2 regions of the Exiguobacterium sp. s133 genome follow, and region 2 is predicted to be linked to the other one. Evidence: riboswitches for the same ligand, from Rfam matches in the RefSeq annotation. Region 2 holds a riboswitch; the other holds the start of a gene.

Region 1 (7,650 bases), on a different contig from region 2:
AATTTTGTATCAGTAACTTAGCGGCAGGGACCCAAGTCGTCATGTCACAACTCGAACGCGACCCGAATGTCGATGTCGTCGAGTATGGTTGTCTTGGCTACTGCGGCATCTGCTCGCTTGACCATTTTTGTCTTGTTGACGGCCAGACCGTCATCGGAGAGACACCGGAAGAACTGTTAGAAAACATCTACGCTAAAATCGAAGAAAATGAACTCTAAAAAAATCCCCCACCTCAAATGAAGTGGGGGATTTTGTCGGTCGGCGGGCGCGCCTAGGACTTATGCAGCTTGTTGACGACGGTTGATCCAAGGTTTTAATTTTAAGAACAGCGGAATGAAGAGTGCTGAGATGAAGAGGGCCTTGATGATGTTGAACGGCAAGATACCAGCGATGATCGTTGTCCATTTGACAGCCGGATCAAGCATGTAGTCCATCCCGAAGAACCAAGCATATGCCGGGAGGATCAAAACATAGTTGAGAATCGCAAGTCCAAGTGCCATGGTAATGGTTCCTGCGACTAAGCCGGTTGCAAGACCTTGCGTTGATTTCTTTTTATGGTAGAACCAGCTGACAGGAAGAATGAAAGCAACACCCGCTGCAAAGTTTGCAAGTTCGCCGACCGGAACACCGCTTCCGCGGAAAATATAATAGAGAACGTTCTTCAATGCTTCGACGATTACACCCGCTACCGGTGAGAACATGATAGCAGCAATCAACGCCGGGACATCACTGAAGTCGATTTTTAAATAGTTCGGTAAAAAGGGTAGTGGGAAGTTGAGTAACATAAGAACAAATGAAATTGAACCTAACATTGAGAGTGTGACCATTTTTTGAGTGCGTTTCATACGAGTAAAATCTCCTTTTTTTCGTTCCTCTCGATGAAGTATTGGCATGACTGCGTCCAAAATAAACCCCCGTTGAATAAGATTCAACAGGGGAGAAGTCCGCAATAAAATAAGCCTATCCGAAATGTGCAAAATCGGAATAAGTCTATATACATGCCGCCATCTTCTCCCATCCAGACTATACTGTCGGCTCCTGAGTCACACAGAATCAGCAAATAGCGCCCTATTCGCTCGCGGGCTTCAGACAAAAGTCTGTTTACCGCCGGTCGGGAATTTCACCCTGCCCTGAAGATGGAACGATTTAATTTTTTTGATACAATTCATTTATACAACGAATTCAAGATAGTTTCAAGCAACTAGGTTTCGAATCTACGTAAAGTTGCGTATACTATAGAAAAAGGGAAGGTGATTACATGATCCAATTAACAGAAGCAGCTGCTCTTCAAGTCAAAGAGATGATGCAACAAGCGCCGGACGATGAAAGAAATCTCCGCATGCTCGTTCAAGGTGGCGGATGCAGTGGTCTCTCCTACGGAATGGGTTTCGATAGCCAAAAGGAGACGGACCTGACATTTGAGCAACATGGCGTCAATGTCATCGTCAATGAAAAAGACTATCCGGTCGTCAAAGGATTAGAAATTGACTATAAACAATCGATGCTTGGTGGCGGATTCACAATCACGAATCCGAATGCAATCGCGACATGCGGCTGCGGGACATCATTCAGAACAGCGACGAACGCCGGGACACCCGGTGGTTGCTAACTCACAACGTGGACCTCAGAGTCCGCGTTTTTTTGTTTTTTCGTGAGATACAGGATTTTAAGAATCGGGTAGAGAAGACAGTAGGGCAACGGAATGAGTACGTCATCATTAAGGAGGACTATCGATGCGAAAAGTGTTGATTTTTGGTGGGACACGTTATTTTGGAAGACGCCTGGCATTACGACTCGCTGACGCCGGCGATGATGTGACGCTCGTCACACGGGGGGAACATACGCCACCTGTCGCGAAGGGCTTGACATTCTTTAAAGGGGACCGGACGTCAAGCAGTACGATGAAAGATTTAGGGAGTCAAAACTGGGATATCATCTACGACAATATTTGTTTTAATCCATATCAAGCAAAACTTGCCGTCGATGCATTCGAAGGAAAGGTCGGACGCTACATCTTAACGTCGACGATGTCCGTCTATGACGGGGGAGGAGCAAATCTTTCAGAGCGGGATTTCAATCCGTTTCTCGGGAAATATGACTTGGAACAGGAACATGATTACGGGGAAGGAAAGCGCCAAGCAGAAAGTTATTTCTTTCAACGGGCGACATTTCCTGTTATCGCCGTTCGCTTCCCGGTCGTCTTAGGACCGGATGATTACACGGAACGTCTCGTCTTCCATGTGAAACGTGCGCTCGCAGGGACTCCTGTGGTGGCTGAAAACCTCTATGCGAAAATGGGATATATCTCAAGCTATGAAGCGGCCTCGTTCCTTGAATGGTGTGGTCGTTCGACGATGACAGGACCAATCAATGCAGCGAGTGACGGGGTGTTATCGATTCAAGATTTGATGGATAAGATTGACCGTGTCGCAGGAACGGAATCAACGTTCGCGACGACGGGCGACGATGAATCACCACTGGCGCCAGAACGTGATTTCTACATGGATACGTCAGCAGCGAAAAAAGCCGGCTATTTATTCCAACACGTCGACGAGTGGCTCGATCGACTCATTGAAGAGGAGGTACGAAATCACAAATGATTACGTTAGTAAAACCGTCCGTCCATCTCGAAACGGAGTATTTAGACTTTTTGGCAGAATGGGAACAATCCGGGGAACCGATTGTCCCGAGTGTCGTCAGCAAAACGTTTTTACCCCTCGCTGACTTTTTAGAGGAGCAGGAACAAGAGGCATTGACGGCTCCAGAGAACTGGGTGACGCACTCGACCTATTGGTTTTACGACGGGAAACAAATCGTCGGTGCTGTGAACTTCCGTCATGACTTAAACGATGGTTTAAAACAAATCGGGGGTCATATCGGATACGGGATTCGGCCGAGCGCCCGGAAGCGCGGTTACGCGACGGAAGGTCTGCGTCAAGCACTTGAAGTCGCAAAAGAACGTGGACTAGAATCGGTCTTGATTACGTGCAGTGCAGACAACATCGCGTCAGGACGTGTCATCGAAGCGAACGGCGGAGAAGAACTGGAGTCATTTATGAAAGAAGACGGGTCACGTGTACGACGATTCAACGTTCCGCTGTCTTAACATCATTCTAATCATCCTACTTTGATTAGGATGATTTTTAATTTGAGGGAGGGGGTTTCGAGATGCAGATACGGCGAGCGACGTTAGACGACGCTGAAGCAATCGCCACCGTCCACGTTTCAGCGTGGCAAGAGACATACCGCGGTATCATTCCTGACGACTACCTCGATCAGTTGTCGACAGAAAAGCGTGCCGCTGCATGGCGGGAATTGTTAGTTGATGGACTTGTTTTTGTTGCTGTCGACGCAAAAGGTTTGATTGGTTTTGCCCACGGCAAGCAAAATCAAACAGAATCGACAGAAGGGGAACTGTCAGCGATCTATTTGTTGCGTTCGTATCAAGGGCGCGGAATCGGTCGCGCCTTAGTCAACCGTGTCGTCCGTCAGTTGGAGGAACATGGTGTTACGTCACTCATCATTGCCGTGCTCGCGGATAATCCGGCCTGCCACTTTTATGAACGACTCGGAGGTATCCGTGTTTCCGGGTGTGTGATCGAACGGGGTGGGAAAGAACTGGAGGAACACCTTTACCGGATTGATTTACCCCTCTCCTTTTCGTAACGAAGGAAGCGGAAATCAGTCGGGTTTCGTTTGGGAAAACTACGAAAAAAGAAGCGTTCCTTCGATTTACACCGAGGAAACGCTTCTTCTTCATGTCCATTAATGATTTTTTACTTTTTCGAACAGGCTTGTCGAGTGTTGTGGATGACGGGCGGACGGATCGACGAGTAGTTTCGCTTGATTGACAGCAATCGGTGCTTCACCGAAGCCGGTCGCAATCAATTTGACACGACCGTCGTACGTCGCGATGTCACCACAGGCAAAGATGCCGGGGATCGCCGTCTCCATTTTCGAATTGACGCGAATCGAATTGCGTTCAAACTCGACTTCCCATTCTTTTAACGGGCCGAGCGACGAAACGAAACCGAAGTTACAGACGACGTCATCTGCCCCGACGACGATGACTTCTTCCGTTTCCGCATGTTTGAACGTCAAAGTTTCGATACTCTCTTCACCGGTAACGGATTCGAGCGTATACGGTGTCATGACATTGACGGATGAGTTGTGGAGCAGTTCGACTGAATGTTCATGTGCACGGAACTTATCGCGACGGTGAACGAGCGTGACGGATTTCGCGATCGGCTCAAGCATCAATGACCAGTCGACAGCGGAATCGCCACCACCGAGTAAGACGACTTGACGATCTTTGAAGCGATCCATTTCATTGACGAAATAGTGCAAGTTACTCGTTTCGAACCGTTCGGCATCGGCAACACCAAGTGGACGGGCGGCGAACGAGCCGTTACCTGCCGTCAAGATGACGGTCTTCGTGAAGTGTTCTCCTTTGTTCGTCACGAGGCGGATGATTCCGTCTTCGAGGCGCTCGTAGGCGACGACCGTTTCTCCGAGGACATACGTCGGGTCGAATTCATTTGCTTGTTCAAGCAAACGATCGACTAAATCCTGAGCTTTGACTTTCGGGAAGCCGGCAATATCATATATATATTTCTCAGGATAAAGCGTCGCCAGTTGCCCACCGAGTTGGGGGAGACTTTCGATGACTTTCGTCTTCATCTGACGCATCCCTGAATAAAACGCGGTGAACAATCCGACTGGACCGCCCCCGATAATCGTGACATCATATGGTTGGTACATCTGATTCCCTCCTATAGTTGGATACTCCTATTATATAGGTAGGAGGGGCGGGTGTTGCAAGTACGGGAAATCTTACATTTTTTTCAGCATTTCTAGAATTTTCTTTTGCAATCCGTCAGAAAAAGTGTTTCAATAAGCTTATAGACATGTGAACATTATTTGAACAAAGTTTTTGAGCATTTATTTGTAATTGAATGTGAAGAAAATCACAACAAAACTACCATTCGTAAGGAGTATCAGAACATGAACACACCTAACATTGTTATTCTTGGAGCCGGCTACGGTGGATTGATCACAGCAGTCAACCTTCAAAAGAAACTTGGCGTCGATCAAGCCAACATCACATTGATCAACAAACATGACTATCATTACCAAACTACTTGGTTACATGAACCTGCGGCAGGTACGATGTCAGCAGAACAAGCGCGCATCTATATCAATGATGTCATCAATCCTTCACGCGTCAAACTCGTTAAAGGGATTGTTGAAAAAGTCGATACGGCAAGCAACACAGTGAAACTTCAAGACGGTGGAGCTGTTCCTTACGATTACGTCGTCGTTGCACTCGGTGGCGTTCCAGAGACTTTCGGAATCAAAGGATTGAAAGAGAACGCTCTAACGATCAGCTCATTGAACAGTGTCCGGAAAATCAAAGAACACATCGACTATTCATTTGCAGAATACAAAACGACTGGTTCAACGGATCGTTCACTTCTGACGATCGTCGTCGGTGGAGCTGGATTTACAGGAATCGAGTTCATGGGTGAGCTCGTCAACCGGATTCCAGAGCTTTGTAAACAATACGATATCCCACGCGAACTCGTGCGTGTCGTCAACATCGAGGCAGCTCCGACTGTCCTTCCTGGATTTGATGCTGATCTCGTCAACTACGCACACAAATGGCTTGAGCGCCAAGGGATCGAGTTCAAACTCGGTAACGGCATCAAGGAATGTGGTCCTGGAACGGTTACGTTTGGTCCACTCCAAGGTGATACAACAGAAACGATTGAAGCGAACACAATCATTTGGACAGGTGGCGTCAGTGGGAACCCGGTCGTTGCGGCATCAGGTTTCGAAGCAATGCGTAACCGTGTTGTCGTTGAGGAAGATCTTCGTGTCCCTGGACATGACAATGTCTTCATGATTGGTGACTGTTCAGCAGTCATGGACCCAAGTTCAAACCGTCCATACCCGCCAACAGCACAAATCGCGACACAACAAGCGCATAAAGTCGCTGAAAACATTTCAGCACTCATCGGTGGACGTGAAACATCTACGTTCACATATGAAAATAAAGGAACAGTCGCATCACTTGGTCATAAAGATGGGATCGGTATGGTCTTCGGTAAGAAGATTTATGGTCGTAACGCATCATTCATGAAAAAAGTCATCGACAACAAACATTTCCTTGAACTGAAGAAAATTGGTCTTGCGATCAAAAAAGGTAAATTCTAAGTTCACCTTTTAGGCAAATGTACACTCGTGCATTTGCCTTTTTTGTCGGTTATACTAGACGAAGAGATTTAAAGGGGGAACATTATGCATATTATCCAAGCCGTGATCGGGAGTGTACTTTATCTCGTCATGTTCTTTAGTATTGGTTTTATCTTAAACATGTTGTTACGTAGCACATGGATTATGCTCGTCTTATATCCGGTCATCATCATCATGATGATTGATAATCAGTCGACGCTTGAATATTTTACGAATGCGAAAAAAGCAATTCCAGCGTTAGGTGATCGAATCATGGGTTTGCAGACAGCGGACGTTACGATGTTTGCGGCAGGACTTGCCGGTATCATCATTGCCGGAATGTCGATTCGTTTCCTGCGTAAAAGTGGTTACCAAATGTTTTAAAGCCTACTTGAGTAAGTAGGCTTTTTTAGTGCGTGGAAACACGTTATAATAAAAACAGTGTCTTTAAAAAATGTGTAAGAGCAGATAGGGTTGAGAGCGAATGGATAAACAAATGTACCACGTTATCAAAGTCTTGAATAATAATGTCGTCATTTGTTCGACTGGTGCAAATCAGGAAGTCATTATCCTCGCAAAAGGGATTGGCTTCGGACGGAAGCCAGGCGATCAACTGACGGATCTTGAAAAATTAGAAAAAGTCTATACCTTGAAGGATAAAGAAGAGCAAGACCAATATAAAGCACTCGTCGGGCATTTAGATGAAAATTTCGTCGCCTTGATGAATGATATCGTCTCGATGATTGAAACGCGGTTCGGTAAGCGCGTTGATGAACATATCCATATCGGACTGACGGATCATTTGACGTTTACGTTCAAGCGGCTCGAACAAGGGATGGAGGTCACGAATCCCTTTTTAGCGGAAACGGAAGCTTTGTATCCGGAAGAATATGCGCTTGCTGAGGAAATCGTTGAATTCATCAGTGCCGAGATGAATTTTTATCTTCCGCCGGCAGAAACAGGATTCATCGCACTCCATATTCATTCGGCGACGAACTTTAAAGATGTGCTCGAAGTCAATCGTCATCATCAACTCGTCGGATTAATTGCGAGTCATATCGAGCAACGGCTAGAAATTAAAATCGATCGAAAATCGTTGGATTATAAGCGTTTAATTCGCCATCTCCGCTCGGCGATTGAAAGGGTTTCCAATGGGGAGTACCTAGAGGCGCCAGAAAAAGTAGAAAAGCTATTGCGTGAAGAATATCCCCTGTGCTATGATACTGCTTGGGAGCTGATGTCCATCATGGAACGTCAGTTGAAGAAAGCGGTACCGCGCGGTGAGGCGACGTATCTTACGATGCATCTGCAACGCTTAGTGCAGTACGATTTAGGTAAATGACCGCACGGACTACGTGTTACTGATACGATCAGGCATGAGTGGGAAGTCGGACAAAATGGTTTATTTCCGTTAGA
Region 2 (7,650 bases):
ATGGACGGCATCGGCCGTGAATCCGCTCTTCGTCATCGCCGTCACCGTCAAACAAATCCCATCAACGGCAATGCTGTCGCCAATCTTTGTTCCATCAAGCACTGCTGTCGCTTCAATTTCGAGCGCCAGCCCGTTCGGACGGGGGACTTTCCGTTTTATTGTGCCGAGTTCTTCAATCAATCCGGTAAACATGTCATCCTCTCCTTTCGTACATACTGGAGATGGACGTCTTGTCCGATTTGGTTCATTTTCACTAAATCAAAACGGTCTTCGATGTCCTGTTCCGTCGTCAGAGACTTGGTCCCACTGAAGAGGGACGGTGCCTGATAGAGTTCGATCGTATCCACGAGATCCGCTTCTAAAAATGCGGATTGAATCGTGGGACCGCCTTCAATCAACAGACTGCGAATACCTTGTTCATATAAAAGTTCGAGGATTTGGTCCGGTGTCGCATACGTCCCGACGAAAACCGTCACGTTCGCCCGTTCGCTTGTTCGTGGCTGTTCCGTCAGCCAGTACGTCGGATTCAAGCCATCGTTTAAGACTTGGAATGTTTCAGTCAGGCGCCCGCGGCGATCGACAATGACACGGACCGGTTCGATGCCGGTCGAACTGCGCAACGTCAGTGCCGGGTCATCGATGATCACCGTGTCGCTTCCGACGAGAATCGCGTCGTGTATCCCGCGTAACTGCCGTCCGTCAGCACGTGCCGCTTCCGAAGTGATAAAGCGTTGTTCACCCGTCGCAATCGTCCCGTTCATCGTTTGGGCGACTTTCACTGTGACATGCGGACGTTTTCGTTCAATCGCCGTCCAAAATGGTTCATACAGTGCCACTGCCTCGTCTTTTAGTAGACCGACTTCGACGTCAATCCCCGCCTGACGGAGACGTGTGATACCGCTTCCTGCGACGAGCGCGTGGCGGTCCTCTGTCGCGATAAAAACACGATTGATTCCTGCTTCGAGGATTGCTTCCGTACACGGCGGTGTTTTGCCGTGATGATTGCACGGTTCGAGTGTCACGTAGAGATCGGCTCCGCGTGCTGCTTCACCTGCCATGAGGAGCGCTTCGACTTCGGCATGGGGTCCTCCCGCATAACGGTGGGCCCCAAAACCAACAATCCGCCCCTGTTTGACGATGACGCAGCCGACACTCGGATTCGGGCTCGTTTGACCGTTTAACATGTGTGCTAGTTGCATCGCATAACTCATGAATGTTTCCATTTTTTCCGCTCCTTTCAATAAAAAAGACGCCTCCTGTAAAAGGGGCGTCGTGATTGAAGGATTGACGAAATAAGCGTCTCGCGTTTCTGTTTTTACACATACAGAAACAGACCTTTCCCTGAAAACATTTTTTCAGAAAATGGCAGCAAGCGCATTGTTTCGTCCTTCTCCCATCCGGACTTTACCGTCGGCCCTGGAGTCTCACCAAGTCAGCCACAGTGCGTACACTGCAGGTCGCGGGCTCATCGATTTATCAATCGCATCACCGCCGGTTGGGATTTTCACCCTACCCCGAAGAACTGGTTATTGAGTTATACAGCTCAAGACTAGCACAGGTCATTCTAAAATACAAAATGAATTGTATTTCATTCTCTTTTTTTAGGAAAACATCAAAAAAAGGACCCTTCTCTTAAAAGAAAAGGATCCTTCCATCTGCACTAAGGCAGAATCCGCTCCGCTCATCTTTCAGACAAACGTCTGACGGAATTGGCACAGTACGACGTAAGAAGTCTGTTGCCGAGGTTTCGTAGGGCCAGTCCCTCCACCTCTCTCGATAAGTGCTACGGTATGAAGTTCATATGTGTGATGTTTCAAGTCGTTCTTATGTCGTGAATCTAATGCTTACACTACGGGGATTCCTTTCTCAAGTCAACCATATTTTCAAAATTAAACCAAATTACCCAGTTTATCAATTTCGACTTCTTTTTGACGTCTTGACAACGTATTTCAATCAATGCTATCCTCTTCACAATGATTATTCCGACAATTCCTATACGATATATCAAGAGTGGGCGAGAGATCTGGCTCTACGAACCCACGGCAACCTGCAACATGCAAGGTGCTCCGACCAGCAAAGCCGATGCTTTGGATGATACTTACGAGAATCTCGTAGTGCGCCTAAAGCACTACGAGTTTTTTAATAGAAGGAGGAACCCTTTATGAATTCATCATCACCCGTCCTGTTTGGCGCAGAAGCTTTTTTGATTGAACGAGGTCCAATCGGTATTTTACTGTCTCACGGTTTTAACGCAACCCCTCAAAGCGTCCGTACTGTCGGAGAGCAGTTTGCCGCCCAAGGGTTTACCGTGTATGCCCCGCGTCTCGACGGACACGGGACGAGCATCCGTGATTTCGAAGCGTCGACTGCTGAAGATTGGAAACAAAGCCTCCGCCAAGGGTTCGACGTCTTAACCAATCATTGTTCGTCCATTTTCATCGCCGGACAATCGATGGGTGCGACACTTGCCCTTGCACTCGTCGCGGAAGGATTACCTGCTGACGGATTGATTACGATCAATGCAGCGTTAGCGATTCCTGCCTATGAAGCATTATCTTTTGAAGACTGTCCACGCTACTTAAAAGAAAGTACCCCAGACATTAAACGTGAAGCGTTTGAAATCATCTATGACCAAGTCCCTGTCGTCTGCGCATCGGAACTTTTGACCTTGATTGACCAGACACGTCCACTCTTACCAGCCATCGAGATTCCAACACTTATTTTATATTCTGCCGAAGACCATGTCGTCCCGCCTGAAAGTTCGGATTACCTTTATCAAGTCATCGGTTCGACGGACAAACGGAGCTATTGCCTGCTTGACTCCTATCATGTCGCGACCCTCGATTATGATCAAGAAACGATTGTCCGCGAGGCAACACACTTTGTACACCAATATAGTCGTTTGACCCACACCGGTTGATGTCTTTCCTGCGCAAAAGCAAGGGATGAAGACTGTTTCGATGCGTGTTTCAAGCATCGACTAAGCCGTCCAGAACAATATGAATGCGCAAAAAAAATGGCCGATGCTCCCTTGAAACGATGGGAGTATCGGCCATTTGATTGATGTGGTCCTGACTGATGAATCAGTCCTTCGTTTACTTCATCAGTTCTGTTGCTGTTTCTTCCATTGTTGCAGGGCTTGCGATTTCCCCGGCACTTCATGGCAGTGGCGGCAACGCGGCTCATACGACTCTGACGCGCCGACTAAAATGATTGGATCATTGTAGTTGGCAGGTCGACCGTCGATTAAACGTTGCGTCCGCGATGCCGGGTCACCGCACGACAGGCAGATCGCCTGCAGTTTCGTGACGAACTCTGCCCGTGCGAGAAGTTCCGGCATCTTACCGAATGGTTCCGCCCGGAAGTCTTGATCGAGTCCGGCACAGATGACACGTTTTCCGTCCTGCGCGAGGGCCTCGATGACATCGACGATTTCATCATCAAAGAACTGAACTTCGTCAATCGCGACCACTTGTGTCTCTTGTGCGACTGCCGCGTACACGTCACGGCTCGTCGCCATCGGTACCGCGATGACAGAGTTGCCGACGTGCGAGACGACATGTTCTTCATGATAACGGTCGTCGATTGCCGGTTTAAACACTTGGACCGGCAACTTCCCGTACTGAGCCCGGCGAACGCGTCGAATCAATTCTTCCGACTTACCAGAGAACATACTTCCGCAAATCACTTCAATCCAACCATACTGATTTATTACATGCATCATTGCAGACACCGTCCTCTAAAATTAGTCACTTTAACGAGTATAGCCCGAATCGAATATAAGGAAAAGAGTTGACTTCTCGAAATCAAAAATCCATCCGTTCATTCCCATGATTCCCCACCTTGTCGTTTTAACCAGTCCTCATTTCCTGTACACTATAGAAGAAGAATTTATGAAGGAAGGTGTTCCCGATCCATCACATATTACATGAAGTGCTTCATCAATATGGTTCATTCGGACTTGCGATCCTTCTAGCCGGGGGGATCATCGGGCTTCCTGTTCCGGATGAAACGTTACTGATCATGTCCGGTTTTTGGATGCATCAAGGCAATTTACCCTTAATCGGAACGATTCTCGCCGCTTACGCCGGAAGCTGTATCGGGATGACGATCAGCTACCTGCTTGGTCTGAAACTCGGAATGCCGTTGCTTCATCGAATCGGACCGAAGTTTCGCATTTCTGAAAAACACATTGTCACGGCAGAAGCCGGCTTTCTTCGTTACGGCAAGTCGGTCTTGATTATCGGTTACTACATACCTGGCCTTCGCCAACTGTCCGCTTTTTTTGCCGGTGTTTCGAAGATGCCGTTTCGGGTTTTCGCCGTCTATGCGTATACCGGGGCTTTGATTTGGATTAGTGTCTTTCTCGGCGCAGGTTTTTTCCTCGGCCGACATTTTTCCTTCAGTCGTCTCTTCGAACAATTCGCGACAAATCCTGACTTGCTCCCGTATATCACCGGCATTGCCGGCGCAATCGGCTCATCGTTCGTGTTGAAGACTTACCTGACCTATCGCGCCCAGTTCAGTCTATACAAAAACAGCCTGCTCCAGTGATGGAGACAGGCTGTTTTTTAATGGATAGGTCGCAATTACTTGCGGCCGTATTTTTTGTTGAAGCGATCGACACGACCGTCTGCAGCGTTGAACTTTTGACGACCAGTGTAGAATGGGTGCGAGTCCGAAGACACATCCACGCGGATGAGTGGGTACTCGTTTCCATCTTCCCAAGTGATTGTTTCGTTCGAAGAACGAGTAGAACCAGTTAAGAATTTGTACTCAGTAGTTGAATCCATAAATACAACTTTGTTGTAGTTTGGGTGAATTCCTTGTTTCATGGTTGATTTCTCTCCTTCCGCCCTGGTTCATTTGCTGAGCCAGAGTAAGTTACCTTCCTATACTAAACGATTTTTCATCGTCTCGCAATACCTATTTTCAAGTCGGTGTATCTGTTTTGATCGTCCGTGGTTTAGCTGCTGCCCGGCGAATCGGCTTCTTCTTTTCCTTCAACAGTTCAACGAAGAATTCTTCATTATTTTTCGTATCCTTAATCTTGCGCAAGAAACTGTCGACGAACTCGTTTGATTCATTCATCGTCCGACGAATCGTCCACAACGCATCGAGTTGATCTTTCGGTAGGAGCAACTCTTCTTTCCGTGTGCCGGATTTCCGGATATCGATCGCCGGGAAGATGCGACGCTCTGATAGTTTCCGGTCAAGATGAAGCTCCATGTTGCCGGTCCCTTTAAATTCTTCATAGATGACGTCGTCCATCCGTGAACCGGTCTCAACGAGTGCTGTCGCGAGAATCGTCAAACTGCCGCCATGTTCGATGTTGCGTGCTGCTCCGAAGAAACGTTTCGGTTTATGGAAAGCAGCCGGGTCAATCCCCCCTGATAAGGTCCGTCCGCTTTGCGGGACGGTCAGGTTATAGGCACGCGTCAGACGTGTGATCGAATCCATCAAGATGACGACATCTTTTTTATGCTCGACGAGACGCATCGCCCGCTCGAGGACGAGTTCTGAAATCCGGACGTGATTATCCGGTGTCTCATCAAACGTCGAACTGACGACGTCTGCTCCCGGTACGGAACGTTCGATATCCGTCACTTCCTCCGGTCGTTCATCAATCAAAAGAATGATTAACTCAACATCCGGATGATTGACTTGAATCGAATTCGCAATCTCTTTTAACAAGGACGTCTTCCCCGCCTTCGGTGGTGCGACAATCAATCCGCGTTGCCCGAATCCGACCGGCGCAATCATGTCCATGACACGAACCGACAGATGACGCGGTTCTGTTTCAAGACGCATTAAACGATCGGGGTAGATCGGTGTCAGCGCAGGGAAGAACAAACGGTTTCGGGCCGTGTCCGGCGCTTCTCCATTCACTGCTTCAACGCTCAATAAACCTTGGAAACGTTCATTTTCCTTCGGTGGACGGACTTTTCCTGTGACGACATCTCCATTACGAAGATTAAAACGACGAATTTGTGAAGCGGCGATGTAGATATCTTCAGAGGATTGTGAGTAGTTGATGGGACGAAGGAAGCCGAAACCACCATCGTTTTGCATCTGTGGATTGCCGGGGATGACTTCAAGCACCCCTTCGAGGAAGTAGAGACCGGTTGATTCTGCTTGTGCTTTTAAAATCTTGAACATTAACTCACGCTTCCGCGCTTCCCGGTATTGCGGAACATTTTTTACTTTCGCAATTTCATATAGATCCTTCAATGTCAGATTACCGAGTTGGGCAAGTGTATAGGAACGTTCTGGTTTATCGGTTTTTTCAGTTGGCATATGCATTCACCTATTCTTTATAAATTCAACAGCAAAGTTCTGTAACGTATTTAATGATAAAGCAAAAAAATCTTTTGTGAATTAAAGGTATCACATATCTACCACTTTCGTCGTGATTTAGCGAATGGAAATTTCTTCTTTGTAATATTCCACGATATTATTGCAGTTATATTACAGAAAAGCGGTATTTTGTAGCGGAACTGAAAAAACGTTTTCACACGACCGCATGCTAAGATATTCCTGCAGAGAAAAACTTACAAAGTCGTAAGGATGACTGCCTAAACAAACACTCAATGATTTCATTATATAACTCGGTCACATAAATTTTAATTAAAATGGAGGAATTCACATATGAAACGTTTTCTAGCATCGGTCGCGACAGCCGCATTAGTGGTTTCAGGTTTTGCGTCAGTGGGAACAGGTAAAGTTGAAGCTGCTACAATTACTAAAGTCAAAATCATGGATAACGGATTACGCGTTCGTTCAGGTGCCTCTACAAAATCTTCAATCGTCGGTAAAGTTAACGCAGGTCAAACATTCCGTTATAAAGGAAAGTCAGGTAGCTGGACGAAGATTTATTACGGTGGGAAAACACGTTACGTGTACACGAAGTATACAAAAACATACAAGAAAAAAACAACAACTTCAACAGCTAAGAAAACAACGACTTCTTCTTCAACACGTACAAAGATCTTAAGCGAAGCAGCAAAACATAAAGGTACGCCTTACGTCTGGGGCGGTACAACAACACGCGGTTTTGATTGCTCTGGTTTCACAAGCTACGTTTATAAGAAAGCAGCTGGAAAAACACTTCCACGCTCGTCTTCTTCACAATACTCTTCATCTAAGAAAGTCAGCGTCTCAAGCGTTCAACCGGGAGATCTCGTCTTCTTCTCACACGGTAGCGGCATCCAACACGTTGGTATCGCGACAAGCAAGACAAGCATGGTCAACTCGGAAACGGGTGGCGTTAAATACTCAAGCTTCAAATCAGGATACTGGGGTTCACGTCTCGTCGGAGCCGGTTCTTACCTTTAATCCAAACACGATCGACCAAGCGGTTGAGCATCGGCTCAATCGCTTTTTTGTTTGTTCTGCGCTATCGTCTAGTTAATACCCTTTTTCTATCAATTCAATCCACGAAACAGGAGCGTGATCCTATGAACGTATTGATTACAGGAGCCTCAGCAGGCATCGGTCGCGAGCTCGCACGGTTACATGGCATGCAAGGAGATCATCTGCTGCTCGTCGGGCGCAATGCCGAAAAACTGTTCGAGACGAAGTATCTCGTCGAACAAGAAGGAGGAACGGCTGATGTCTTTCCTTACGACATCGGACAGCCCCTCCACATCG

What was found. Region 2 has a riboswitch for FMN ahead of ribD (bifunctional diaminohydroxyphosphoribosylaminopyrimidine deaminase/5-amino-6-(5-phosphoribosylamino)uracil reductase RibD). Riboswitches for the same ligand answer to the same signal wherever they lie in the genome.
Region 1: it holds a riboswitch for FMN, as region 2 does, so the genes downstream of both, KNP96_RS03050 (ECF transporter S component) here and ribD (bifunctional diaminohydroxyphosphoribosylaminopyrimidine deaminase/5-amino-6-(5-phosphoribosylamino)uracil reductase RibD) in region 2, are expected to answer to the same signal.

The regions. Positions count from the first base shown of each region.
Region 1 covers NZ_JACSMK010000002.1:90,724-98,373, reverse strand. The annotation lists gene KNP96_RS03055 (YuzB family protein) at 1-218, shown strand, start outside; gene KNP96_RS03050 (ECF transporter S component) at 279-845, opposite strand; FMN riboswitch at 1,003-1,142, opposite strand; gene KNP96_RS03045 (HesB/IscA family protein) at 1,259-1,609, shown strand; gene KNP96_RS03040 (NAD-dependent epimerase/dehydratase family protein) at 1,734-2,600, shown strand; gene KNP96_RS03035 (GNAT family N-acetyltransferase) at 2,597-3,106, shown strand; gene KNP96_RS03030 (GNAT family N-acetyltransferase) at 3,169-3,666, shown strand; gene KNP96_RS03025 (NAD(P)/FAD-dependent oxidoreductase) at 3,766-4,761, opposite strand; gene KNP96_RS03020 (NAD(P)/FAD-dependent oxidoreductase) at 5,005-6,216, shown strand; gene KNP96_RS03015 (YuiB family protein) at 6,301-6,618, shown strand; gene glcT (glucose PTS transporter transcription antiterminator GlcT) at 6,719-7,576, shown strand.
Region 2 covers NZ_JACSMK010000010.1:60,466-68,115, reverse strand. The annotation lists gene ribE (riboflavin synthase) at 1-192, opposite strand, end outside; gene ribD (bifunctional diaminohydroxyphosphoribosylaminopyrimidine deaminase/5-amino-6-(5-phosphoribosylamino)uracil reductase RibD) at 177-1,223, opposite strand; FMN riboswitch at 1,382-1,526, opposite strand; SAM riboswitch class I at 1,679-1,783, opposite strand; SAM riboswitch class I at 1,999-2,101, shown strand; gene KNP96_RS12905 (alpha/beta hydrolase) at 2,162-2,920, shown strand; gene KNP96_RS12900 (thymidine kinase) at 3,104-3,721, opposite strand; gene KNP96_RS12895 (DedA family protein) at 3,904-4,554, shown strand; gene KNP96_RS12890 (type B 50S ribosomal protein L31) at 4,590-4,835, opposite strand; gene rho (transcription termination factor Rho) at 4,933-6,297, opposite strand; gene KNP96_RS12880 (C40 family peptidase) at 6,649-7,335, shown strand; gene KNP96_RS12875 (SDR family NAD(P)-dependent oxidoreductase) at 7,458-7,650, shown strand, end outside.